DNA from 2 places in the Methylocystis borbori genome. Region 2 is predicted to be linked to the other one. Evidence: predicted binding sites of a transcription regulator. Region 2 holds the regulator's gene; the other holds the start of a gene.

Region 1 (12,062 bases), on a different contig from region 2:
CTTCGTGCCCTGGCTGAACGATCTCATTCAGCGCGAAGGTCCCGACATTCTGCGCAGCAAGGGCATCATCGCCTTCAAGGACGAGCCGCGGCGCTTCGTCTTTCAGGGGGTTCACCAGATTCTCGACGGCGATCTGCAACGCGAATGGCATGGAGGCGAGAAGCGCGAGTCGCGGCTCGTCTTCATCGGCCGCAAGCTGAAGGAAGAGGCGATCCGCGAAGGCTTCGCCAAGGACGTGCTCGGTCTCGGCTGATTGCGCCCATCATTTGCGGCGCGCGAGAAAGCGCGGGCGGCGCTGCGAGACATTGGCGTCGCGCCGCCGCGCGACGGGCGCGCCGGCCTCGAGCGGCCGCAAAACGCCCTCTTCCGCCGAAAGGCGCGGCAGCCCGAGCCAGGACGCCCAATATTTCCAGTCGGCGGCGACAGCGCCGCCGTCCTGCGTCTTGCAGAGCAGAATGTCGAAATCGGAGTCGCGATGGGCGAGCGAGAGAAGATAAAGGGGCGAGCCGTCCTCGGCCGGGAGCACGTCGAGCGCGACGCCCTGATAGGCGTCGAGCGGCACCCTGATCTTCATGGCGACGCCCGACAGGCGCCGCGCGATGAGCACCCCGTCGCGGGTCACGCGGATGCGCCGCGCGCCGCCGTCGGCGCGCCAATCCGGCTGAATGAAGACATTTTCCTGGACCTTGCGCGCATTGCCGGCCTCGACCATGGATCCCTCCTCAAAACTCGTGAACGTCTTGTCGCAGGCATCCTGCCCCAGGCGCGGCGCGAAGACGCTAAAAAGCCTGGTGAATCACACGTAAACCATTGCTTTTTAGGTCGCTTTCAGCGATGAGGGTGAAGCTTCGTAAAATGGATTCGATCAAATTGCATCTATTCCGCGCAGTGCGCCCGCTTGCGGGCGCGGGACGTCTCCAATTGAGCGCGCAGCGAAAAAGTGGCATCCGGTTTTTCGCGTAAGGCGCGCTCTAAACTTTTTGAATCGATCACGTTATCCGCATTTGGGCGATTGCGCCAAAATGCGGCGTGATCTAGTGCTCTCCATGATGGGCCCCAGCCAAGAAGAACTCGCCGCCTTTCTCCCGCAACTCGAAAGCGTCACACGGCGGGCCGGCGACATCGCCATGTCCTATTTCCGTCCCGGCCAGCGGACGAGCGCCAAGGTCTCTTACAAGGGCGGCGGCTCGCCGGTCACCGAGGCGGATTTCGCCGTGGATCGCTTTCTCTACGACGAAATGGCCCGGCTCGCGCCGGAGGCCGCCTGGCTGTCGGAAGAGACCGTCGACACCGCCGAGCGCCTCTCGCGCGAGCGGCTGATCGTCCTCGATCCGATCGACGGAACGCACGCCTTCACGCGCGGCGACGACCGTTGGTCCGTCTCCATCGCGCTTGTGGCGAAAGGCCGCCCCGTCGCCGGCGTCATCCACGCGCCGGCGCTCGGCGAGACCTATGTCGGCGGCCGGGGCCTCGGCGCCTTCCTTAACGGGGCGCGCCTTTTCGCGCCGCAACGCGCCGAAATCGCCGGCGCTTCGTTCGTCGCCCCGCGCGCCATGCAGGAGCGCCTTGCGGCGTCGCCGCAGGGCTTCGTCATGGCGCCGCGCACGCCCTCCCTCGCCTTGCGGCTTGCCGACATCGCCTCCGGCCGGCATGATGTGGTGGTGGCGGGGCCCAATGCGCGCGACTGGGACATCGCCGCCGCGGATATTCTTCTCGCAGAAGCGGGCGCAAGACTCAGCGAGCCGGAAGGGGTCGCCCTGACCTATAATCGCGTCTCGCTCGCGCGCGACATGCTGATCGCGGCGCCCACGTCGCTCTTCGACGAAAGCCTCGCGCTGGCGCGAGACGTTTCGAAAGGAAAATGATGACCGATACGGCGCGCCCCAAACAGGCGAAAAACCAAAAACAGTTGCTGCATCTTGTATTTGGCGGCGAATTGGAGACGCTCGACAGCGTCACCTTCCGCGATCCCGCAAAGCTCGACATCGTCGGCATCTATCCCGACAACGCCTCGGCGCTCGCGGCATGGAAGGCGAAGGCGCATTCGACCGTCGACAACGCCCATATGCGCTATTTCGTCGTCCATCTCCATCGGCTGCTCGATCCCGACGTCGAGAGCTTATAGGCGTGGATGAACGGCAAAAGTGGCTTTCCTAAATTTGGCCGTTTTGCGAAGTATAGAGTCGTTGCTTCGCTCCCAATCGCGAGCGAAAAGACGGCGCCCGCCGACGTCCAGGGACGCGCGAACATATTGATCACGATATGCCGCTTCTGAAATTGTACCGGCTTGGCACCATCGCGGCGACGCCCTTCGCCGGCGCGGCGCTGAACTGGCGCGCGAACCTTGGCAAGGAAGACCCCGCGCGGCTTAGCGAACGCATGGGGTTCTCCGACCGCTCGCGCCCGCCCGGGCGTCTCGTCTGGCTGCATGGCGCGAGCCTTGGCGAAAGCATCTCGCTGCTGCCGCTCGTCGAACGCTTCGTCCAGCGCGGCCTCGAAGTGCTGGTGACGAGCGGCACGGTCGCTTCGGCGCGCGTGCTGACGGAGCGCCTGCCCGCCGGGGCCTTCCATCAATATGCGCCGCTCGACGCGCCGAAATTCATCGAGCGCTTCCTCGACCATTGGAGTCCCGACATCGCCGTTTTCGCCGAGTCGGAGCTATGGCCCAATGTCGTCGCCGCGCTGCAGGCCCGCGGCGCGCCGCTCGTCCTCGCCAACGCCCGCATCTCGCGCCAATCGGCGGAGCGCTGGAGCAGAGCGCCCGGCGCCGCGAAATCCGTGTTCGGCGCGGTGGATCTCTGCCTCGCGCAGGACGCCGACAACGCCGCGCGCTTCCTCGCGCTCGGGGCGCGCTGCGTGCGCATCGCCGGCAATCTCAAATTCGACGTGCCGCCGCCGCCCGCCGATTCGGCGCGGCTCGCGGAGTTCAACGGCGCGGTCGGGGCGCGGCCGGCCTGGGCGGCGGTCTCGACCCATCCGGGCGAGGAAGAGATCGCGCTCGCCGCGCATGTCGAACTCGCCGCGCAGACGCCTTCGCTCCTTACCGTCATCGCGCCGCGCCATTGCGAGCGCGGCGCAGAAATCGTCGAGGCGGCGCGCGCCCGGGGGCTTCGCGCGGCGCTGCGCTCGCGCGACGGCGAGCCCAGCCGCGACACGCAAATCTATGTCGCCGACAGCGTCGGCGAACTCGGCCTCATTTTCCGCAGCGTCGGCGTCGTGCTGATGGGCAAATCGCTGCTCCCCGGCGGCGGGCAAAATCCGATCGAGCCGGCGAAACTCGGCTGCGCCATTCTTTACGGGCCGCATGTCGAGAATTTCGCGGAAGTTTATGGGGAACTCGCCGCCGCCAAGGCCGCCGCGCGCGTCGCCGACGCCGCCTCGCTCGCGCGCGCGGCGCATTATCTGCTGTCCCAGCCCGCGCGCATGCGCAAGATGGGCCGCGCCGGCGCGGAGACGGTCGAAAAGCTCGGCGGCGCCTCGCGCGGCGTCATGAACGCGGTCGAGCCCTATCTCGCGCAATTGGCGATCGCCCAGCAATGAGCGCGGCCCGCGCCGGCGCTTTCTAAAATGCGCGCGCCCGCGTTCTGGCGGGACGACTGCGCATTGTCGCGCCTTCTCTCTCCGCTCGGCGCCATCTATGGGCGCTTCGCCGGCGAGCGCCTGTCGCGCGAGGCGCCGCGCGCGCCCCTTCTAGCGATCGTCGTCGGCGGCCTGACGACGGGCGGCGACGGCAAGACGCCGCTCGTCCTCGCGCTCGCGCGGCTTCTGGCCGCGAGGGGCGAAAAGCCGGCGCTTCTCACCCGCGGCTTCGGGCGCAAGCGCGAGACGGCGCAGCCGATCGCCGTCGATTTGAACCGTCATCAGGCCGCCGACGTCGGCGACGAAGCGCTGCTGCTCGCGCGCGCGGCGCTCACGATCGTCGGGGCGGATCGTCTCGCGAGCGCGGCGCTGGCGCAAAGGCGCGGCGCGACCTGCCTTATTCTCGACGACGGCTTTCACAGCAGGCGCGTCGCCGCCGATCTCGCGCTCCTCGCGATCGACGCCGACTATGGCGCGGGCAATGGCCGCTGCCTACCGGCGGGGCCTTTGCGCGCGCCGCTCGACGCCCAGTTCACGGCGGCGGACATGCTTGTCGTCATCGGCGACGGCGCGCGGGGGACGGCGATCGCGGAGGGGGCGCATAAGCCTTATGCGCGCGCGCGGCTCGTCGCCGAGCCCGAGGCGGCGAAGGCGCTCAAAGATGCGCGAGTCGTCGCTTTCGCCGGCGTTGCGCGGCCCGAGAAATTCTTTCGCACGGTTGAGGCATGCGGCGCCGAGATCGTCGCGCGCGCTCCTTTCGGGGATCATCATCGCTTCACGGACAATGATTACGCCGCGCTTTCCGCGCTTCGGCAAAAATTCGGCGCGCATCTCGTAACGACGGAGAAGGACGCAGCGCGCATCGGCGCGCGGATGGCGACGCTCGGCGCCTCGACGCTTCCCGTAACGCTGGCGTTCGACGATGTCGGCGCCCTCGACGCGGCGCTTGCGCGGCTCAATCGGGCTTCTTGATCCCGAGGCGCATCAGCTTGGCGTGCGGGCCGCTGTAGGGCTCCTGCAGATCGACGTTCCAGTAGCGCAAATCCTCGAGCGGAATCGGCTCCCCCGTCACCGCGCAGCGCACATAGGCGCCAGGCTTGCGCACGCGATATTCGCCGTCGAGATATTCGACGACGGCCTCGTCGGCCGGCTGCGGTTGGCGTTCATAACGGTTCATGCGCGTTCTCAAACCATATCGCCGGGGGAACGGGCGTCGCGCCCAGCCGCCCAGCGTCGAGATAAACGACTTCATGGGCGAGCTTCAAGCGCCTCCTCGCGGCGAACTCATACGGCCGACAATAGCATCCGCAAAGGCCAATGGAAAAGCCCGCCGAGCATTCGGCCCGGCAAGCTCCATCTCACGCTGGGGGTTTAACGATCGGCGCCGCGCTACGGCGTTTCGTTCTTGCTAAAATGGGAAAACCGGCTCACTCTTTCGATCTACCGGCTGATCAGCTGGCGATCCCCGCGACACAGCCTTTCCAGGTCAATTCGGAGGGAAGCGATGCTCCGCCAAATTTGTTTGTCCGCCGCGATCGCTGCAGCTCTGCCCATGCCTGCGACAGAAGCGATCGCCGGCTCTCATGGCCGCTATGGCGTCGGCTACCACCGCAGCTACGATGTCGGATATCACGCCGGCTATGAGGAAGGTTATCGCCGAGGCTCCAGCGGAAAAGCCTATCGCGGCTACAACGGAGTCGCGGCCGCTCCCGCCGAAGCGTTCGCCTCCGCAGTGCTGGGCGCCACCTATGGTTATTGGAGCGACGGCTATCGGACTTACGGCGGAGACCCTTGCTACGTCTATAATGACCGCGACTGGGACTGGGACCGGGTCTGTTGATTTTCGCCGCGGGGCGCCTGCTCGCGCCCTGATGTCCGCCGCGCATATCCGCGACGCGCGCTATATCGCCTGTAACGCTCGGCGTTGAGACGATGCGGCGGCCGCATCGCGCGACATCTTCCAATGCCGCAAAAATGCTTCTGCGCCCCCCAGAGGGGGCGCAGAAAATTTTCGAGACGCAAGGACTAGAAGTAGACCTTCGCCCGCATTTCCAGGAACGTCGGGTGGGAGCCACTCTCGTAGGAAGACTGATTGTTCCAGTTCAACGGCGATTTCAGAGACATCACATGAGTCGCGTTGAACTGGAAGGCGAAGCCATTATCCGGGTACCAGTTGATGCCACCCGTAACATTTTGTTGGTAGCCGCCATAGACGCCGGAATTCGCGATGACGTTTTGCAGGAGAGTCGCATTGGCGATCTGGGCGGGCGTTCCCGGGAGGGCCCCGAACAAACCGAAAGCGTTATTGGCGACCGCCAGGTTGTTGTAGAGGGACGCTCCCTGGTAGGGCCCGTTGTTCAGATTAAGAACGCTCCAGCGTCCGACCAGACCCCAAGCGCCCCAGCCTCCCTTGGAGAAGGGATCCTTGATCTTCAGCTGGCCAAACGTGACGCCGTTCTTGTCTTTCATATCGTAGGATTGAGCTTTCTCTTCGCCCGTGATCCACCACTCGCCTTGCACATAGCCGCCGCTGGCCACGTAATTGGAATTGCCGGGGGAGATAAACAGCCCCTGAGTGGGCGAGCCAGTGCCCAACTGACCCAGTTGGGCCAGCGCAAACTGCTGAGCGCCGGACGTGTTACGGTTATAGTTCGCCATGAGCCACTCGCCCTGGACGAAGTAGTTTTCGTAGGACAATGCGGCCTCAAGATCGATCTTTTCGATATCCTTTATACAGTTGCCTGCGGCGTTATACTGGTTGAAGGTCACCGCAGGCGTCACGAAGGCGGCCGGCTGAGGGAAACGACCGCACGAAAGATCGGTCGTGCCGAGGAAGGTCGTGCCGAGGATATTGGCTTCCGACCCGAGGCGATTTCCCGGGGCCGAGTTACGATCGTCGTTGTAGGCCGTCGAATTATTCGGCTGATGGTAGCTTCCGGCGACGCCAATATGCACAAGTTGGTGCTCGTCCAAGATGGGCGCCCAGGTTACGCGGCCGGTGGTCTCCCAATAGGCGCCGCCTCCCCAGGGTTGATACCAATTGGCGTTTTTCACCCCGTAGCCATTATAGGCAGGCACCAAAACGCCCACATTTCCTGACGACGTATTAACCGGACGCGTGTTGAGATCCTGGAAGCTCAGCGAGTAAAGGCCGAAGTGAGCGGTCCAATTGTCTTTGCCGATCATGCCGGCCGCCACGCCAATATGACGGAAGGGCGCGATGGCGTCGACCGCAAGCGGCCGCTCGATGGTGTCGCGATATTTCGAGGACGCCAACGCCTCCAAGCTGAACGACTCGTACTGGCTGCCGATCTTGAAATAGACCGGCTCGGCGAGCAGCGGATGAGACAAACGCGGGTCTTGCAGACCAAGATATGCATCGCGGAATCCGCCCCAAAGGAAGTTGCGGTCGGTGACGTAGTTTCTTGACCAGAACTGGAGACCCGTGAGCGTGTTCGCGTTGGGCAGATTTGTATTCCACAGCTGCGTTGTGGAATTCGCGAAATCATACTGGATCTTATAAAACCAAGGCTTCGCCCTGCCTTCGACCTCGAGGCGCGCCTGGCCAAAACCAACATTGCCCTGCCAGCCATTGCCCGGAGAGCCGGCGGTGCCGCCTCCGTCGACGAAGAGGCGGCCGCCGATCTTGAAGGCGAAGGCCTTGTCTTCCGTCTCGATGAGAAGGCCGCTCTTCAAGCTGACGAAGACGGGCGGCGGCGGGGGCGGGCCGGGCGGGCCTTTCGCAACGGCCGCGTTGGCGACATTGGTCGCGCGCTGCGCTTGCGATTTCACCTCCCGCGCTTCCTGCTTCAGCTTGTGAATCTCGGCTTCCAAAGCCCGTAGCCGCGCCTCGATAGCGCTGCCGTCTCCAGCCGCCTTCGCGCCGGTCGCCGAAAGCAGAACGCCCAGCGCCACCCCGGCAAGTGCCTGTTTCTTCGTCGATATTCTCATGTCAGCCTCGCGCCATGGTTTTGTCTGTTGAAGACAGCGCGACTTAGACCTTCGGCGAATGACAGATGCGTGACAATCTAAGCTTTGAAGCAATCAATGTAAGTCATACATCCTATATTAGGCCGGCATGTTGCCTATTTGGCACAGTTTCTACTCATACTGAATTGTGACGTACGTACTCGCGTTCGCATGATTCGCATATTTTACGGGTTATCGACGCTAACGTTTAAAAATGTACGTACATATGTACTATATATCCAACATGAGACTCATCCGGTAGGAACGATAGGCGCTCATTGTTATATGTTTTGTGTCAACGCGATATATGTCACGAAATAACCTTTGATATGAAACGTACTGGAAATGATATCACGAAATATATACTATTCGAAAATATTCAAGAAATAAACTATGCTCTTGAGAAATGCTACGGCAACATAAGCGTGCAATTGTCGGCCGTGACGGAAGCGGACTCGCGTCAAGCATAGCGGCGCGACGGCCCGCTCTTCCCTTCACGCCCGCAAGGCGTTCGGGGAGCGCAGGAAAGGCGTTTTGGCGAAGGAAACCGAAACAGTAGCAGGCTTCTCACCTGCCGACCGTGGATCGAGCCCGCCGTCCATGGCCGCCTAACGGGCGCAATGCTTATCGCCAGAGGGGCGTGGTGGCGGACTTGGCTGAACGGGGCTGCAACAACCCTCGTCGATCAGCCTCTCGCAGAGTGGAAATCTGCGGGCGCTCCCGAGAGCGAGAGATCGGGCGGAAAGAATTAATGTCGAATGAGGCGCAAAATAAAGGGAGCGCTCCAGCGTCTCTGGAGCGCTCCCCGCGTCAGGCATGCGCCTGCGTCAATCGCAATTCTTGAATTTCGACTCCTGGCACTTGGCGGCCATCGCCTGCCCCTTGGCGAGCTCCTCCGGCGACAGGGTCTTCGCCGACAGGTCGCGCAGCGACTTCTTGTCGGCGTCGCTCATGGACAAGGAATCGCTCGCGATTCGCGTCCACATATATCCGCGCAGCAAGTCGCGCTCGACGCCCTGCCCCGCGACATACATGTTGCCGAGATTGAGCTGCGCCTCCGGATCGCCCTGCTCGGCCGCGAGCCGCAGCCATCTGACCGCTTCCTTGTAATCCTGGGCGACGCCGTCGCCATCATAATACATGCTGGCGATATTCACTTGCGCGGCGGCGAGGCCCTGACCGGCGGCCAGGAGATTCCACTTCATCGCCTCCTTGGCGTCTCTCAGGACGATTTGCCCTTCGAGATAGATGGAGCCGAGATTGAACTGGGCCGAGGGGCTGCCCTGCTCGGCGGCGCGCCGCGTCCATTTCAGCGCTTCCTTGGGGTCGGCGGCGACCCCTTTCCCGGCAAAATACATCACCCCGAGATCGGCCTGCGCCCGCGCGTCGCCCTTATCGGCGAGCGGTTTAAGCTGCTTGAAAGCGGCCGCGAAATCGCCGCGCCGCGCGGCGGCGGCGGCGTCTTCATATTCGCCGGCGCGCGCCGCGGTCATGGCGCAGGCGCAAAGAAGAGCCGCCAAAACGCGCGTCGCCGGCCTTCTGTCCCAGAGCGTTCCGAAAACGCTTGGGAAAGCGTCTTTTACAAACATCGTCCCTCTTTTCCACGGCGAAACAAAATTTAAGCTCCAAAGCAGGAAACGCCCCCGGCGGCGCCGGGAGCGTTCGATGTCAGCGAGCCTTCCGACGAAGGATCAGTAGTTCCACTGCAACTGCATGCGAACCAGATTGGCCTGGAACTGACGGTAAGGCGCAGCCTGAGTGTTCGTGCGGTCCATCTTCGAATAGTTCACCGTAAATTCAAGCTCCGGCAGAGGCTGATATTCGATGCCCGCCTCCCATTCGTTGATGCGCATCATCGGCGCGTTGTTATCGAACTTCGAGCCGCCATTGTAATACTGCCACTTCACGAAGGGGAAATAGGTGCCCGTGCCGAACTCCTTATCCTCATATTTATAGGTCGCTTCGACATAGCCGCCGGTCAACCGCTTGACTTCGATCGCCGTCTGCGTCGCATTGAGTTGCGGGCCGACGCCCCAGTTCCATTCAGCGCGCAGACCGAAGGGCTGCGGATAGATCACGCCGTTGACGACGACGCGCGAGTCTTGGACGCCGGCGCCATTGGCGACCACCGGTCCCCAGCCGTTCGTCGCGCCATATTGAGCGAGCTGGTAATTGCCAAGATTGTTCCATCCCGACCCGGCGACATAGGGCGTGAAGCCCGAGCCGATGCCCGAGTAGGGAATGTTGAGCGGAATGAAGCCCGCCCAATTCGTGCCCCCGCCAAGAGACGGCCGGATGCCCGTCGTATAGGGCACGAAGCGGCCCGTATAGCCCGCGACGCTGCCTTCGACGATCTGGCCGTTCTCGAAGACGTAAGGATAGGTGAAGCGCGCGACGAGATGCGTGCCCTTGTTGAGTTCGATGCGGTTGGCGCCCTGGCCGTTATAGACGCCGAAGGCGAACATGCCGTAATCGCCGGAGCCTTTCAGATTGTTCTTAACGAGGTCACGGAAGATCGGACGCAGATGTTTCGGCGTGTAGTAGAAGAACAGGCCGATGTCGCGTTCGTCCTTGCAGCAGCTGTTGACGGCGTCGGCGCGGTCGAGCGCAAGACGGTTTTGCGACGACTGCAGGTTTTCGAAGGAGTACGGGATTTTCGACTGGCCGGCGCGGACGCGGAACTCCTTGTCCTTGTCGAAGTAGATGTCCGCGTAAAGGTCGCGGATCTGGCCGAAATTGCCGGGCGCGGAGCTGTAGTTGCCGACCTGATTATAGCCCGGATAGGGGAAAAGAACGCCCGGATTATAATAATAATAGACCGACTGTTGCGCGAAGTTTGAATAGACGGCGGCGCCCGGCGAGTTCGAGAACGTGCCCGACGGCGAGCTCGCGAAGTCGTTCTGGAAGTAGAGATAGAGGTGTTCGGAAACGTCGCCGCTCAGGATCATTCGGGCGCGGCGGAGGAAGAAGTTCTGGCGCGGTCCCACCGATTTGTCGCCCACGGTGCTGATGTCGTTATAGAACGGCCCGCCGTTGAGAATGTCGTTATAGCGCATCTGCGTATAGCCGCGCAGGCTGAGCCGCTCGTACCAGTGCTGGGGCGGAGGCGGCGATCCGGCCGGCGCCGCATGGGCCGAGGCCACATGTTGCGCCGCAGCTTTCGCTTCTCTTTTCGCCTGAGCTTCGTCGGCTTCGAGCTTCGAAAGCCGCGCCTTCAGCGCGCGGATTTCAGAGGCCGTATCGGCCTTCGCCGGAGCGGCCTCGGCCATCGCATAGAGGCCGAACGCCGCGATGGCGAGCGCGTATTGTCCAACTCCGAGTTTCATTTGGCTTACCCCTGCTAATTGGTGATGCGGGAGAAAAGCCGGCCGGACATGACGGAGCCGTGACAATTGGGGGTCTGGACTCAATGTGACATTCTGCGACGGCGGAGCTGTGGCTCTCTTGCAACAATCCTCGCCGCTTTCCCTTGTTTTTTGTGGCTTTCAAGCCACAGACAAATTGTTTCTTATATGTTTGGATGAATTTATTCGCCTCTCCGAAAGGGCGCGGCGCGCCTTGCTTGCCGGCTAGATTCGCTGCTATCGGAATTCATCCCGCCCTCGTGAAGGCCCCATATGACGTTTGCGCCGAAGCGGCCCCGCAAAGCGGCGTTCGTCTTCATTCTCATCACCATTGCGCTGGACATGCTGGCGCTGGGCGTCATGATCCCGGTGCTGCCCATGCTCATCGCCGAATTCGAAGGCGGCGATCTGCGCGCGGCCGCCGGGGCGACCGGCGTTTTCGGTTTCGCCTGGGCGCTGATGCAGTTTCTGTTTCAGCCGGTTCTTGGCGCGCTGTCCGACCGCTATGGCCGCCGCCCGGTCGTGCTCCTGTCGAATCTAGGGCTCGGGCTCGATTACATCTTCATGGCGCTCGCGCCCTCGCTCGCCTTTCTCTTCATCGGCCGGCTGATATCCGGAATCACCGCGGCGAGCCTCTCGACCGCCAACGCCTATGTCACCGACATCACGCCGCCCGAGAAGCGCGCGGGCCAGTTCGGGCTGATCGGCGCCGCTTTCGGCGTCGGCTTCATCCTCGGCCCCGCGATCGGCGGCGTGCTGGGCGAATATGGCTTGCGCCTGCCCTTCTGGGCGGCGGCGGCGCTCAGTCTCGCCAATGCGCTCTATGGCTACTTCATCCTGCCGGAATCGCTTCCGCCCGAGAAACGAACGCCCACGATTCGGTGGCGGAGCGCCAATGTGCTCGGCTCGCTGGATTTTCTATGGCGCAAGCGCGCCCTGGCGCTGATCGCCGGCGCCATATTTCTGTCCTTTCTGGCGCATGAGTCGCTGCCGGCGCTTTTCGTGCTCTATACCCAATATCGCTATCATTGGGACGCCGCGACGACCGGCTGGGCGCTGACCATCGTCGGCGTATCGCAGACCGTCGTGTCCGGCGCGCTGGTGCGGCCGGCCGTGACGCGGCTCGGCGAGAAAACGACGCTCGCCGTCGCGCTCGTCTGCGGCGCCGCC
Region 2 (12,062 bases):
CGCCATCGCCGGATCGCTCGTCATGACGCTCATCGGCGTCGCGATCGGCACGCCGCTCGGCATGCTGGCCGGCACTTACATGGCGGAATATGGACGCTATACGAAGCTGACGGTGGTTGTGCGCTTCATCAACGACATTCTGCTCAGCGCGCCCTCGATCGTCGTCGGTCTCTTCGTCTATACGATCCTCGTTCACCCGATCGGGCATTTCTCGGCGATCTCGGGCGCCGTGGCGCTGGCCTTGCTGGTGGTTCCCGTCGTCGTGCGCACTACCGAGGACATGCTGCTGCTGGTGCCGGGGTCGATGCGCGAAGCGGCTTCGGCGCTCGGCGCGCCGCGCTCCCATGTCGTCGGCAAGGTCGCTTATCGCGCCGCCAAGGCCGGCCTTGTCACCGGCGTGTTGCTCGCCATCGCGCGCGTCTCCGGCGAGACCGCGCCGCTCCTGTTCACCGCCCTCAACAACCAGTTCTGGAGCAGCGACCTCGCCGCGCCGATGGCGAGCCTGCCTGTCGTCATCTTCCAGTTCGCGCTCTCGCCATACAAGGACTGGCAGCAACTCGCCTGGACGGGCGCGCTGCTCATCACCGTCGCTGTTCTCGCTCTCTCGATCGCGGCCCGCGCCCTCAGCGCCGGGCGGAGGAAATCGAAATGAACGCCGCTGCTCAAATCGCCCAGGTAAAGGAACCGCTGACCAAAGTCTCGATGCGCAATCTCGACTTCTACTACGGCGAGTCGCATTCGCTCAAAAACGTCACCATGCCGCTATACACGAATAAGGTGACGTCTTTCATCGGCCCGTCGGGCTGCGGCAAGTCCACGCTGCTGCGCGTCCTGAACCGCATGTACGATCTCTATCCCGGCCAGCGCGCCGAAGGCGAGGTGCTGCTCGACGGCGAAAATATTCTCGATCCGGCGATCGACCTCAACGCGTTGCGCTCCCGGGTGGGCATGATCTTTCAAAAGCCGACGCCCTTTCCGATGTCGATCTACGAAAACATCGCTTTCGGCATCCGGCTCTACGAGAAGCTGCCGCGCGCCGACATGGACGCCCGCGTCGAGGCCGCGCTGCGCGGCGCCGCCTTGTGGGATGAGGTGAAGGACAAGCTCCAGACCAGCGGACTCGGTCTTTCCGGCGGCCAGCAACAGCGCCTGTGCATCGCCCGCAGCGTGGCGGTGCAGCCTGAGATTATTCTGTTCGATGAACCGTGTTCTGCGCTCGATCCGATCTCGACGGCGAAGGTCGAGGAGCTGATCGACGAATTGTCTTCCCGCTACACCATCGCGATCGTCACGCACAACATGCAGCAGGCGGTGCGCGTCTCCGACTATACCGCTTTCATGTATCTCGGCGAGCTTGTCGAATTCGGTGAGACCGACGACGTGTTCAACAAGCCGCAAGAAAAGCGCACGCTCGACTATATCACCGGCCGTTTCGGCTAACCAGCGATCCAAGGACGGCGCTCATGAGCGACCATATCGTCAAATCCTATGACCGTGACCTCGAAGCCCTCGGCCGGCGCATCGCCGAAATGGGCGGCGTCGCGGAGAAGATGCTGGCCGAGGCCATGGACGCGCTGTCGGCCTTCGACATCGATCTCGCCCATCGCGTCGTCTCCAGCGACCCGCGGCTCGACGCGCTGCAGCGCGAGATCGAGGAGAACGCCATTCTCACCATCGCGCGGCGCCAGCCGCTCGCGGTGGATCTGCGCGAATGCATCGCCGCGATCCGCATCTCCGGCGACATAGAGCGGGTCGGCGATCTCGCCAAGAACATCGCCAAACGCACGCTGAAGATCGCCTCGGAGGCGCGCGTGCCGCGCGCCATCGTCGGCCTCAAGTCGATGCACGAAATCGCCGCCATGCAATTGAAGGACGCGCTCGACGCCTATGCGCTGCGCGACACCGAGCGGGCGCGCGCGGTCTGGGAAAACGACACCGATCTCGACGCGCTCGAGGATTCGGTGTTTCGCGACCTCCTCACCTTCATGATGGAGGACCCGCGCAACATCTCCTTTTGCACGCATCTTCTGTTCTGCTCGAAAAATCTCGAGCGGATCGGCGACCACACCACGAATATTTCCGAGACTGTCGTCTATCTCGTCACCGGAGAGGCGATGCCGGTGGAGCGGCCCAAATCGCGCGCACCTGACTTCGGGGTCAAGGACGAGGCGGCGCAATGAACGAAACGACTTCCGCAGTCCTTCAGCGGAACGGGAAAGGCGATCGCGCGCCGCGCATTCTCCTCGTCGAGGACGAGACCTCGCTCGCGACGCTGCTGGTCTATAATTTGGAGGCGGAAGGCTATCAGGTCGAGCATGTCGACAATGGCGACGAAGCGGAGCTGCGGCTCGCCGAGTCGCCGCCCGATCTTGTTATTCTGGACTGGATGCTGCCGGGCGTCTCCGGCCTGGAGATTTGCCGGCGCCTGCGCGCGCGCGACAGCGCGAGGGACATGCCGGTGATCATGCTCACCGCTCGCGGCGAGGAAGGGGAGCGCGTGCGCGGCCTCTCGGTCGGAGCCGACGATTACGTCGTCAAGCCCTTCTCGACGCCAGAGCTCATGGCGCGGGTGCGGGCGCTGCTGCGTCGCGCCCGTCCCGAGCGCGTCGCGTCTAAGCTCACGCTCGGCGACATTGACCTCGACCGCGACACGCGCCGCGTGCGGCGCGGCGGGCGTGAAATCCATCTCGGCCCGACCGAATTCCGGCTGCTCGAATATTTCATGGAGAAGCCCGGCCGCGTCTTCACCCGCGCGCAGCTTCTCGACAGCGTCTGGGGCATGTCGGCGGAGATCGACGAGCGCACGGTCGACGTGCATGTCGGCCGGCTCCGCAAGGCGCTGATCCGCGGCCGCGAAAAGGATCCGATCCGCACCGTGCGCGGCGCCGGCTATTCCTTCGACGAGACTTTCGGACACGACTGATACGGATCTGATTGATCCATGCGCTTGGCGTCATTCCCGCCGAGGCGCAGTCCCGAGCGGAAATCCTGAGCGACATCCATGACGTTCGTTACGCATCGCGAACGCCGCCGAGCCGTTCGCGCGTAGACGGCGCGACGCGCCGCGCATCACGCGTAGCGTTGCGCCCGCAATTGATCGCGCGCGCGGCGTCTGTCCTGCGCCGGCTGATAGGCGACCCGCGCATGATAGCCGCAGTAGGGTCCGCCGCCGACCGTCGCCTTGCCGCCGCAGAAACGAAATTCCGGCGTCGTCGGATCGCCCATCGGCCAGCGGCACATGGACTCGCGCAGCTCCATCAGCGTCACGCGCTCCGAAATGGGGATGACCACTTCCTCCTCCCGCGCAACGCGGGGCGCGGCGAGGGCGTGCGGCGCGAAGGCCAAAGCGAGATTGCCATGCGTGGGCGCGCCGTTCATGCGCGCCTGGTTCTGACGCGGCGGTTTGGCCGCGCGCGGCCGTGGCGCCGCCGCCGTCTTCGCCCGCTCGGCGAGTCCCAGGCGATGAATCTTGCCGATCACGGCGTTGCGCGTGATGCCGGGTCCAAGTTCAGCGGCCACCTGGCTTGCGCTCAAGCCGTCGGTCCACAGTTTGCGCAGCAGTTCGACGCGTTCGTCGGTCCATGACATTGGATTCTCCCCTCCATCGGGTCGAGCGCGGATCGGAGTCTTTCCCCGACCGCAGCGCTGGCGTTTAGGCGCAGCGGCGATGAAACGCGCATCAACACTCGAGAGAACGCGCCCCAACCCACGCCGCGGGCGCTCACTAAAAACTCATGGATTTATTTTGAATCACGCGAGAGTCCCGCTGGCAAGCGCAAGAGGGGGTTCTCAACAGTCTTTCGCTGTGGGCGGCGCCCATGAGACTCATTTTTATCTTCTCCAAAGCCTCGCTTGCCGCCGCGGTTCGCCGCCGACAAACCACGGCCCGCCATGGATTTGACCGCGCCGCGCCGCAAGCTTAAAATCCCGTCTTGAACTGCCGCCCTAAAAAGGCGGCGCTTTGTTTTTCTGGCCCCTGCGGCGGCGGGCCTGATGGAGCAGGACTTTTGACGTCAGCGCTGTTTCCGACCTATGCGCGGGCCGATCTCGCCTTCACGCGCGGAGAAGGCGCGTGGCTGACCGCCGAGAACGGCGACCGCTATCTCGATTTCGGCGCGGGAGTCGCCGTGCTGTCGCTCGGCCATAATCATCCGCATCTCGTCGAGGCTTTGAAGCGCGCCGCCGAGTCCCCCTGGCACGTCTCCAATCTCTATCGCATCCCTCAGGCGGAGCGTCTCGCCGAGCGTCTCTGCACGGCGACATTCGCCGATCTTGTCTTCTTCGTTAATTCCGGCGCCGAGGCCGTGGAATGCGCGATCAAGACCGCGCGGAAATATCATGCGGCGAACGGCCAGCCCGAGCGCTATCGGCTGATCACCTTCGAGGGCGCCTTTCACGGCCGCACGCTTGCGACCATCGCCGCCGGCGGCAACGCCAAATATCTCGAAGGCTTCGGTCCGCCGCTCGAGGGCTTCGACCAGGTTCCCTTCGGCGACTTCGAGGCGGTCGAAGCCGCGATCACGAATGAAACGGCGGGCGTCCTGCTGGAGCCGATCCAGGGCGAAGGCGGCTTGCGCGTCTTTTCCGCCGCCTTTCTGACGAAGTTGCGCGCGCTCTGCGACGCGCGCGGCCTGCTGCTCGTTTTCGACGAGGTTCAATGCGGCGTCGGCCGCGCCGGCACATTCCTCGCCTGCGAACATGCTGGCGTCGCGCCCGACATCGCCGCGCTCGCCAAGGGACTTGGCGGCGGCTTTCCGATCGGCGCCTGTCTTTCGACGCGCGAAGCGGCCAAGGGGATGACGCTCGGCGCGCATGGCTCCACTTTCGGCGGCAATCCGCTGGCGGCGTCGGTCGGCGCGGCGGTGCTCGACATCGTGCTGGGCGAGGGCTTCCTCGCGCGCGTCGCGCGCCTTGGCGCGCTGTTGCGGCAAAGGCTCGCCGAGCTTGAAGACCGCTATCCGGCGATCATCGAGGAGGTGCGCGGCGAAGGCTTGATGTTCGGGCTCAAGACGCGCATCCCCAACGGCGATTTCGCGGCGGCCGCCCGCGCGCAGGGGCTCTTGACCGTGCTCGCCGGCGACAATGTCGTGCGCCTGCTGCCGCCGCTCATCATCGACGAAGCCGACATCGCCGAGGCCGTGTCCCGGCTCTCGGCCGCTTGCGCGCGCCTCGCCGCCCCGGCCGAGAAAGTGGGAGCGGCGTGATGACCGCGCATTCGGTGACGCGTCCGCGCTCCTTTCTCGATCTCTCCGATCATTCCGGCGAAGAGCTGCGCCGCATTCTGGAGATCGCCAGATCCCTGAAGGCGCGCCGCGTCAAAGGCGTCGAGCCGCAAGAGCGCCCGCTCGCGGGCAAATATCTCGGCATGGTGTTCGACAAGCCTTCGACCCGCACGCGAGTCTCTTTCGACGTCGCCATGCGCGATCTTGGCGGCGAGACCATCATGCTGACGGGCGCCGAAATGCAGCTCGGGCGCGGCGAGACCATCGCCGACACGGCGCGCGTCCTGTCGCGCTTCCTCGACGCGATCATGATCCGCATTCTCTCGCATGACGATCTTGTCGATCTCGGGCGTTACGCGACGATCCCCGTCATCAACGGCCTCACCAAATTCTCGCATCCCTGCCAGGTGATGGCGGATGTGCTGACCTTCGAGGAGCGCCTCGGGCCGATCGAGGGCCGCACGGTCGCCTGGAGCGGCGACGCCAATAATGTGCTTGCGAGCTGGATTCACGCGGCGGCGCGGCTCGGATTCACCATCAATGTCGCGACGCCGGCCGAGCTTGCGCCATCGGCGGAGATCGTCGCCTGGGCGAAGGCCAATGGCGCGGCGGTCAATCTCATGCGCGACGCCTATGAGGCGGTCGCGGGCGCGGACGCCGTCATTACCGACTGCTGGGTGTCGATGGGCGACGCCGACGAAGAGTTCCGCCGCGCCGCGCTCGCGCCCTATCAGGTCGACGCCAAGCTGATGCGCGCCGCCGCGAAACATGCGGTCTTCATGCATTGCCTGCCGGCGCATCGGGGCGAGGAGGTCACGGAGGAGGTGATCGACGGGCCGCAGTCGGTCGTCTTCGATGAAGCCGAAAACCGGCTGCACGTCCAGAAGGGCGTGCTCTGCTGGTGCCTCGCGCCGGGGCAGGCGTGATGGCGCGCCGCGACGCGCCGGCGCCAAGCCGGCCCGCCGCCTCGACGTCCGAAGACGACCGGGTGCTGCCCTTCGCGGTCGAGCCGCTCGATCTGCGCGGCCGGCTCGCGCGCCTCGGACCCACGGTCGATTCCATTCTGAGCCATTACCCCTATCCGCCGCAGGTCGCGCGTCTGCTTGGGGAGGCCGTCGCGCTCGCGGCGCTCCTCGGTTCGATCCTCGAATCCCACGGCCGCTTCCAATTGCAGACGCGCAGCGACGGCCCCGTGGACATGCTCGTCGTCGATTACGACGCGCCGGGAAAGCTGCGCGGCTTCGCGCGCTTCGACCTCGAGCGCGTCGAGAAGCTGCGCGACGCCTCGCCCGCGGCGCTGTTCGGGCGCGGCCATCTCGCCCTCACCATCGAGCGCGAGGAGGACGCCGCGCGCTATCAGGGCGTCGTGCCTCTGGAAGGCGAGAGCCTTGCCGAGGCGGCGCATATTTATTTCCGCCAGTCGGAGCAGATACCTTCCTTCGTGCGCCTCGCGGTGGCGGAAAGCGTCACGCCGCAGGGAAGGAGTTGGCGCGCCGGCGGGCTGCTGCTGCAATATCTTCCGACTGGCGGCGCGCGCATGCGCGATCTGCCGCCGGGAGACGCGCCGGGCGGCGGCGCGCCGGAAGGGCTCTTGGAAGAAGAGGCGGAAAACGACCATTGGACGGAAGGACAGGCGCTCGCCGCGACGCTCGAAGATCATGAACTCGTCGATCCGGCGCTTTCGGGCGAGCGGCTGCTCTATCGCCTGTTCCACGAGCGCGGCGTCAAGGTCTTCGCCGAGCGCGCGGTCGCGGAATTCTGTCGCTGTTCCAACGAGCGCATCGAGAAATTGCTGAAAAGCTTCTCGCCGCAGGAGCGCGGCGACATGGTGGGCGACGATGGGCGCATCGGCGTCACCTGCGAATTCTGCGGCACGCTCCGCAGTTTCGAACCCGCCGATTTCGACTGATAGGAAATCCGCTCGCATAGTTTGGATGTCATTCCCGACGCGCGACGCGCGATCGGAAATCCGGAGCAAAGGCAGCGTTGTTGGATCGGCTCTGGTTTCCCGGTCAGGCCTTCGGCCTGCCCGGAATGACGCGTCCAACGAACGAATGGGTCGGGATACGTACGATTAATCGGGCAGCGGCGCGACGAGCGTCACAAGCGTTCCGCCTCCCCGCGCGCTGTCGATCGTGAGCGTCGCCCCGGCGCCGCGCGCCCGCTCCAGCATGCCGTCGACCCCGAAATGCCCGGGCGTCGCGGCGTCGGGATCGAAGCCCACGCCGTCGTCCCAGACGATGAGCCGCGCCGCCCGCTCTTCCCGCATGAACGAGATGCGGACGCGCTGCGCGCCCGAATGCAGTTCGACGTTGCGCAAGGCTTCGCGCAGCACTTGCGCGAAGAGTTCTTCCGCGTCGCGCGGCAATTCGCGTTCCCCAAAGTTGAATTCGGACTCGATCTTCATCGTTTCGTCGCCGCGCCGCGCGGCGAATTGCGCGACGATGACGCGCAAATCATCTTCCTCGCGGCGCGAGACGCGTATGCGTTCGATCGCCTCGCGCGCCTCCCGCAGTCCTTCGCGGCCCTGCGACTCGAGTTCGCGCAGCGCGGCTTTCGTCTTCTCGTCGCCGGTCGTCTTGGCGATAAGGCGCGTCTGCGCGATCATCGCCACGATCGAGCGCACGAGCGTATCGTGCAGATCATGGGCGATGCGCAGCCGCTCATTGGCGAGCTCCGCCGCGCGCGCCTCCTCGCGCGCCTTGCCGCGTTCGATCCGCAACAGGCGCGAGGCGGTCGCGTCGCGGGCGACGGCCTGAAATTCGCCGCCGCCTTCCGCCCCGAGGAAATGCACGCTCCAGCCGAGCCAGCGGAGCGCGCCTTCGGCGTCATGCGCCGCCATCTCGAAATTGGCGGCGCCCTGCGCCGCGACCTCGATGCGCCAGGGATCGTCGAGGCCGAGCGGCGGAAAGAGATCGCCGACGGGGCGGCCGATGAGCGCGTCCTGCGGCAGGCCGAGGAATGCCGCGGCGCGGCGGTTGGCGAAGACGACATTCAGATCGACGCCGAAGCGCAGGACGAAAAATTCGGAGGATTCGACGATGTCGCGATACAGCGCGTCGGCGACGCGCAGCCGCGCGGCCGCCGCCTCCGCCTGCTGCTGCAGCAGTCTTTGTTCGCGCCGCTCGGGCGCGAACAGCCGGTCGACGAGGTCGGCGCCATGGGCCGGCGTGGTGATGACGAGATAGCGCCGCTTTTCCGCGCTATAGCGGATAGAGATATTGGCGCGCGCCTGCGTTTTCGCGGGCATGCGCAGGCAGGGAAACAGGATTTCGCCGTTTTCGGCGCGCAAGGACGCCAGTTTTTCCTCCATATTGAGCAGGAAAGGCGAGGCGCAGGCGGACTCTCCCTCACGCGGCAGCCAGTCGCTCAGGCGCCCGATGCGGCGCACGACGGCGAGGTCGTCATCGAGAAACGCGAGGCCGATTTCGCCGAAGGCGAGGGCGGCGGCGAAGGCGTCGCTTTCGGCGTCCAATAGGTCCATGGGCCGCTCTGGTTATCGATCACGCGTTTTCTACGCCGCCCCGGCGCCCGTTTTTTGGCGGAAAACGCTCTCAGGGCGCGAGAATAGCGCCAAACGCGGCTGGACGCTCTATAGGAAGCAGGTCTTGGAGATTTGAAATGAACGCCGACTATGTTTTCGCCGCCCCGACTCGGCCGAGCGTCGCCATCGCGAAGGAATCGCGGCGCTTTCCCGTGCGCCGCATTTTCTGCGTCGGGCTGAATTACGCCGCCCACGCCCGCGAGATGCGCAAGGCGCAGGACCAAGGGCAAGGCAGCGAGAAGGAGCCCCCGCCCTTCTTCTTCGCCAAGCCCGCCGACGCCTTGGTCGAGAGCGGCGGGGCGATTCCCTATCCGAGCCTCACGCAAAATCTCCATCACGAGATCGAGCTTGTGGCGGCGCTCGGCGGCGGCGGGGCCGACATTCCGGCGGACGAGGCTCTCAGCCATGTTTTCGGCTATGCCGCCGGCGTCGATTTGACGCGACGCGATCTGCAGGCGGCGGCGCGCGCCGCGGGGCTCCCCTGGGACATGTCGAAAGGCTTCGACAATTCCGCGCCCATCGGCGCGATCCGCCCGGCGGCCGAGATCGGCCATCCGGCGCGCGGGCGCATCGCCCTTTCGGTCAATGGCGCGCCGCGCCAGCAGGGCGACCTTTCCGATATGATTCTCGGCGTCGCCGAGATCGTCTCAGTGCTGTCGCGCTTCGTCGCGCTCGCCCCGGGCGATCTCATCTTCACCGGCACGCCGTCGGGCGTCGGCCCGCTCCTGCCGGGCGACCGCGCCGAGGGCGAGGTCGAAGGGGTTGGCGCTGTCAGCGTAACTATCGAAAATTAAGGCGAGTTGCGCCCGGCGGCCAAAGCCGGCTATGTGCTGGGGGCGGAAAGCCGCTGCAGTGCGGCGCCATCAAGTCGCGCCTTTCCCCCAACCGCCGGCGCGCGAGGCTCTTTCTATGCCGGTCGATCTCGACCCTCACGACTGGGACGAATTTCGCGCCGAGAGCCATCGCGCGCTCGACATGATGATCGACTATCTGCGCGCGATCCGCGAGCGCCCGGTCTGGACCGAGCCGAGCGAGGAGGCGCGGGCGCGCTTCAAGCGCGATCTCCCGCAAGAGGGGCGCGATCTGTCGGCGGTGCTCGAAGATTTCGACCGCTACATCAAGCCCTACGCCACCGGCAACACCCATCCGATGTTCATGGGCTGGGCGCAGGGCGCGGGCACGCCCGCCGGCATGATCGCGGAAATGCTCGCCGCCGGCATGAATTCCAATTGCGGCGGGCGCAACCATATCGCCATCGACGTCGAGCGGCAGATCGCCGCCTGGATGGCGCAGGCCTTCGGCTTTCCGGCGGATTCCTCCGGCATTTTCGTCACCGGAACCTCGATCGCCAATTTCCTGTCGCTGCTCGTCGCCCGCGACCAGGCCTATGGCGAGAAGGACGTGCGGCTCAATGGGCTTTGCGCGCTCGAAGGCCAGCTCATCGCCTACGCCTCGCGCGAGGCGCATAATTGCGTGCGCCAGGCGATGGAGCTCGCGGGGCTCGGCTCCCGCCATCTGCGGCTCATTCCCTCCGACGCGCGCCGCGCCATCAAGATCGGCGATCTGCGCCGCGCCATCGCGGCGGACAGGGCGGCGGGCTTCAAGCCCTTTCTCATCGTCGGCACGGCCGGGGCGGTCGACACCGGCGCCATCGATCCGCTCGACCGGCTGGCCGACGTCGCCCATAGCGAAGATTTGTGGTTCCATATCGACGGCGCCTTCGGAGCGCTCGCGGCGCTCTCGCCGGCCCTGAAGCCGCTCGTCAAAGGGCTGGAGCGCGCCGACAGCATCGCCTTCGATTTCCATAAATGGCTGCATGTCCCCTATGACGCGGGCTTTTTCCTGGTGCGCGACAAGGAGGCGCATAAGCGCGCCTTCGCCGCCAACGCCGCCTATCTTACCCGCGCGCCGCGGGGACTTGCGGCCGGCGACACCTGGCCCTGCGACCTCGGCGCGGATTTGTCGCGCGGCTTTCGGGCGCTCAAGACCTGGTTCACCATCGAGACCTTCGGCGCCAAGCGGCTCGGCGAATGCATCGAACAGACCTGCCGCATGGCCAAGCGGCTCGAAGCCTGGATCGAAGCGTCCGGCAATTTCGTCATGCGCGCGCCGGTCGCGCTCAACATCGTCTGCTTCGGGGTCAAGGACGACGAAGACGGGTCGCTCGCGCGCGAAATCGTCATGGAGCTGCATGAGCGGGGCGAGGCGGCGCCTTCGCTCACCATCCTCGACGGCGTTCCGGCGATCCGCGCGGCGATCATCAATCATCGCACCCATGAGGACGACATCGACGCCTTCGCCGGCTTTCTCGACGCGGCGTTAAGGCGCGCCCGCAAGGAGCCGCATGACTTCGGCGCGCTCGTCGAGCCGCATGGGCCCGGCCGGACACGGCTCTCGGAAGACTGAGGGGCGCAAGGCGTCATAATACTGTCATGACTGCGCCGGCTGTTATTTTTTCACGCAGTCTCCGCCGAGCGACGCCATGACTTTCCACCATTTGAAACTGCCGCCGCAGCCCGGCATTCCCGGCTGTCTGTGGCTCTTGCGCTTCAACCCCGCCGGCGGCGTCGAAGCCGGAACGATCGAGGATTTCGACCGTCTCACAGAGGGGGGCGACGCGCCCGAGGAAGGCTTTCTCTGGCTGCATATGGATCTGACCGACGTGCGCGCGCGGCCGCTCATCTCGCGCATTTCGGCTTTGTCGGAAGAGGCGCGCAAATCGCTTTGCGAGCCGGTCGACCACCAATATCTCGCCTATTCGGACGGGGTCGTGAGCGGCGCGCTGCTCGATCACGAGCGGGATCTTTCGGGGCGCACGTCCCGGACCGACTATGTCCGCTTCGCCTGCGGCGAAAGCTTTTTCGTCAGCGCCCGGCGGTTGCCGATGATGAGCATTGAGGCGACGCGGATCATGATCTCGCGCGGCGCGCCGGTTACAACGCCTCTCGCCCTCTTCGAAATGCTGATCCACACGCTCATCGACGGTCTGGCGCGCATCGCGCAGGAGATCGGCGCCGCCTTCGATCGCGTCGAGGACCGCATCATCGACCAGCGCGCCCGTCAGGCGCGCGCGGCCCTCGGCGCGACCCGCCGCGACGCCGTGCGGCTGGCGCGCCAGATCAGCGGCCTGACGACGACGATCGCCCGGCTCGAAGACATCGAGGAGGAAGAGGACGATCTGCGCGACGACGATTTGCGCGCGACGGCGTCCCGGCTCGCGCAACATGCGAGCGCCCTCGGGCAGGACGTGACGAGCTTGCAGGAGCGGGCGCGCCTCCTCCAGGACGAGTTGAACG

What was found. Region 2 encodes PhoB, which activates phosphate uptake and scavenging genes when phosphate is short. Its sites were predicted from a motif close to TGTCATNNANCTGTCAT; they were not measured.
Region 1: V3H18_RS08295 (OprO/OprP family phosphate-selective porin) is a predicted target of PhoB. The motif match lies at 7,589-7,605, and genes of this name have one in related genera.

The regions. Positions count from the first base shown of each region.
Region 1 covers NZ_JAZHYN010000019.1:27,296-39,357, reverse strand. The annotation lists gene V3H18_RS08335 (CobW family GTP-binding protein) at 1-253, shown strand, start outside; gene V3H18_RS08330 (DUF6101 family protein) at 263-712, opposite strand; gene V3H18_RS08325 (3'(2'),5'-bisphosphate nucleotidase CysQ) at 1,023-1,865, shown strand; gene V3H18_RS08320 (DUF4170 domain-containing protein) at 1,865-2,125, shown strand; gene V3H18_RS08315 (3-deoxy-D-manno-octulosonic acid transferase) at 2,263-3,540, shown strand; gene lpxK (tetraacyldisaccharide 4'-kinase) at 3,568-4,551, shown strand; gene V3H18_RS08305 (DUF2093 domain-containing protein) at 4,535-4,756, opposite strand; gene V3H18_RS08300 (hypothetical protein) at 5,132-5,419, shown strand; gene V3H18_RS08295 (OprO/OprP family phosphate-selective porin) at 5,605-7,530, opposite strand; gene V3H18_RS08290 (tetratricopeptide repeat protein) at 8,376-9,137, opposite strand; gene V3H18_RS08285 (porin) at 9,240-10,874, opposite strand; gene V3H18_RS08280 (TCR/Tet family MFS transporter) at 11,166-12,062, shown strand, end outside.
Region 2 covers NZ_JAZHYN010000016.1:17,484-29,545, reverse strand. The annotation lists gene pstA (phosphate ABC transporter permease PstA) at 1-652, shown strand, start outside; gene pstB (phosphate ABC transporter ATP-binding protein PstB) at 649-1,440, shown strand; gene phoU (phosphate signaling complex protein PhoU) at 1,464-2,180, shown strand; gene phoB (phosphate regulon transcriptional regulator PhoB) at 2,177-2,923, shown strand; gene V3H18_RS07295 (GcrA family cell cycle regulator) at 3,070-3,588, opposite strand; gene V3H18_RS07290 (aspartate aminotransferase family protein) at 4,008-5,204, shown strand; gene argF (ornithine carbamoyltransferase) at 5,204-6,148, shown strand; gene V3H18_RS07280 (Hsp33 family molecular chaperone) at 6,148-7,131, shown strand; gene V3H18_RS07275 (sensor histidine kinase) at 7,297-8,706, opposite strand; gene V3H18_RS07270 (fumarylacetoacetate hydrolase family protein) at 8,844-9,560, shown strand; gene V3H18_RS07265 (pyridoxal phosphate-dependent decarboxylase family protein) at 9,676-11,172, shown strand; gene V3H18_RS07260 (CorA family divalent cation transporter) at 11,249-12,062, shown strand, end outside.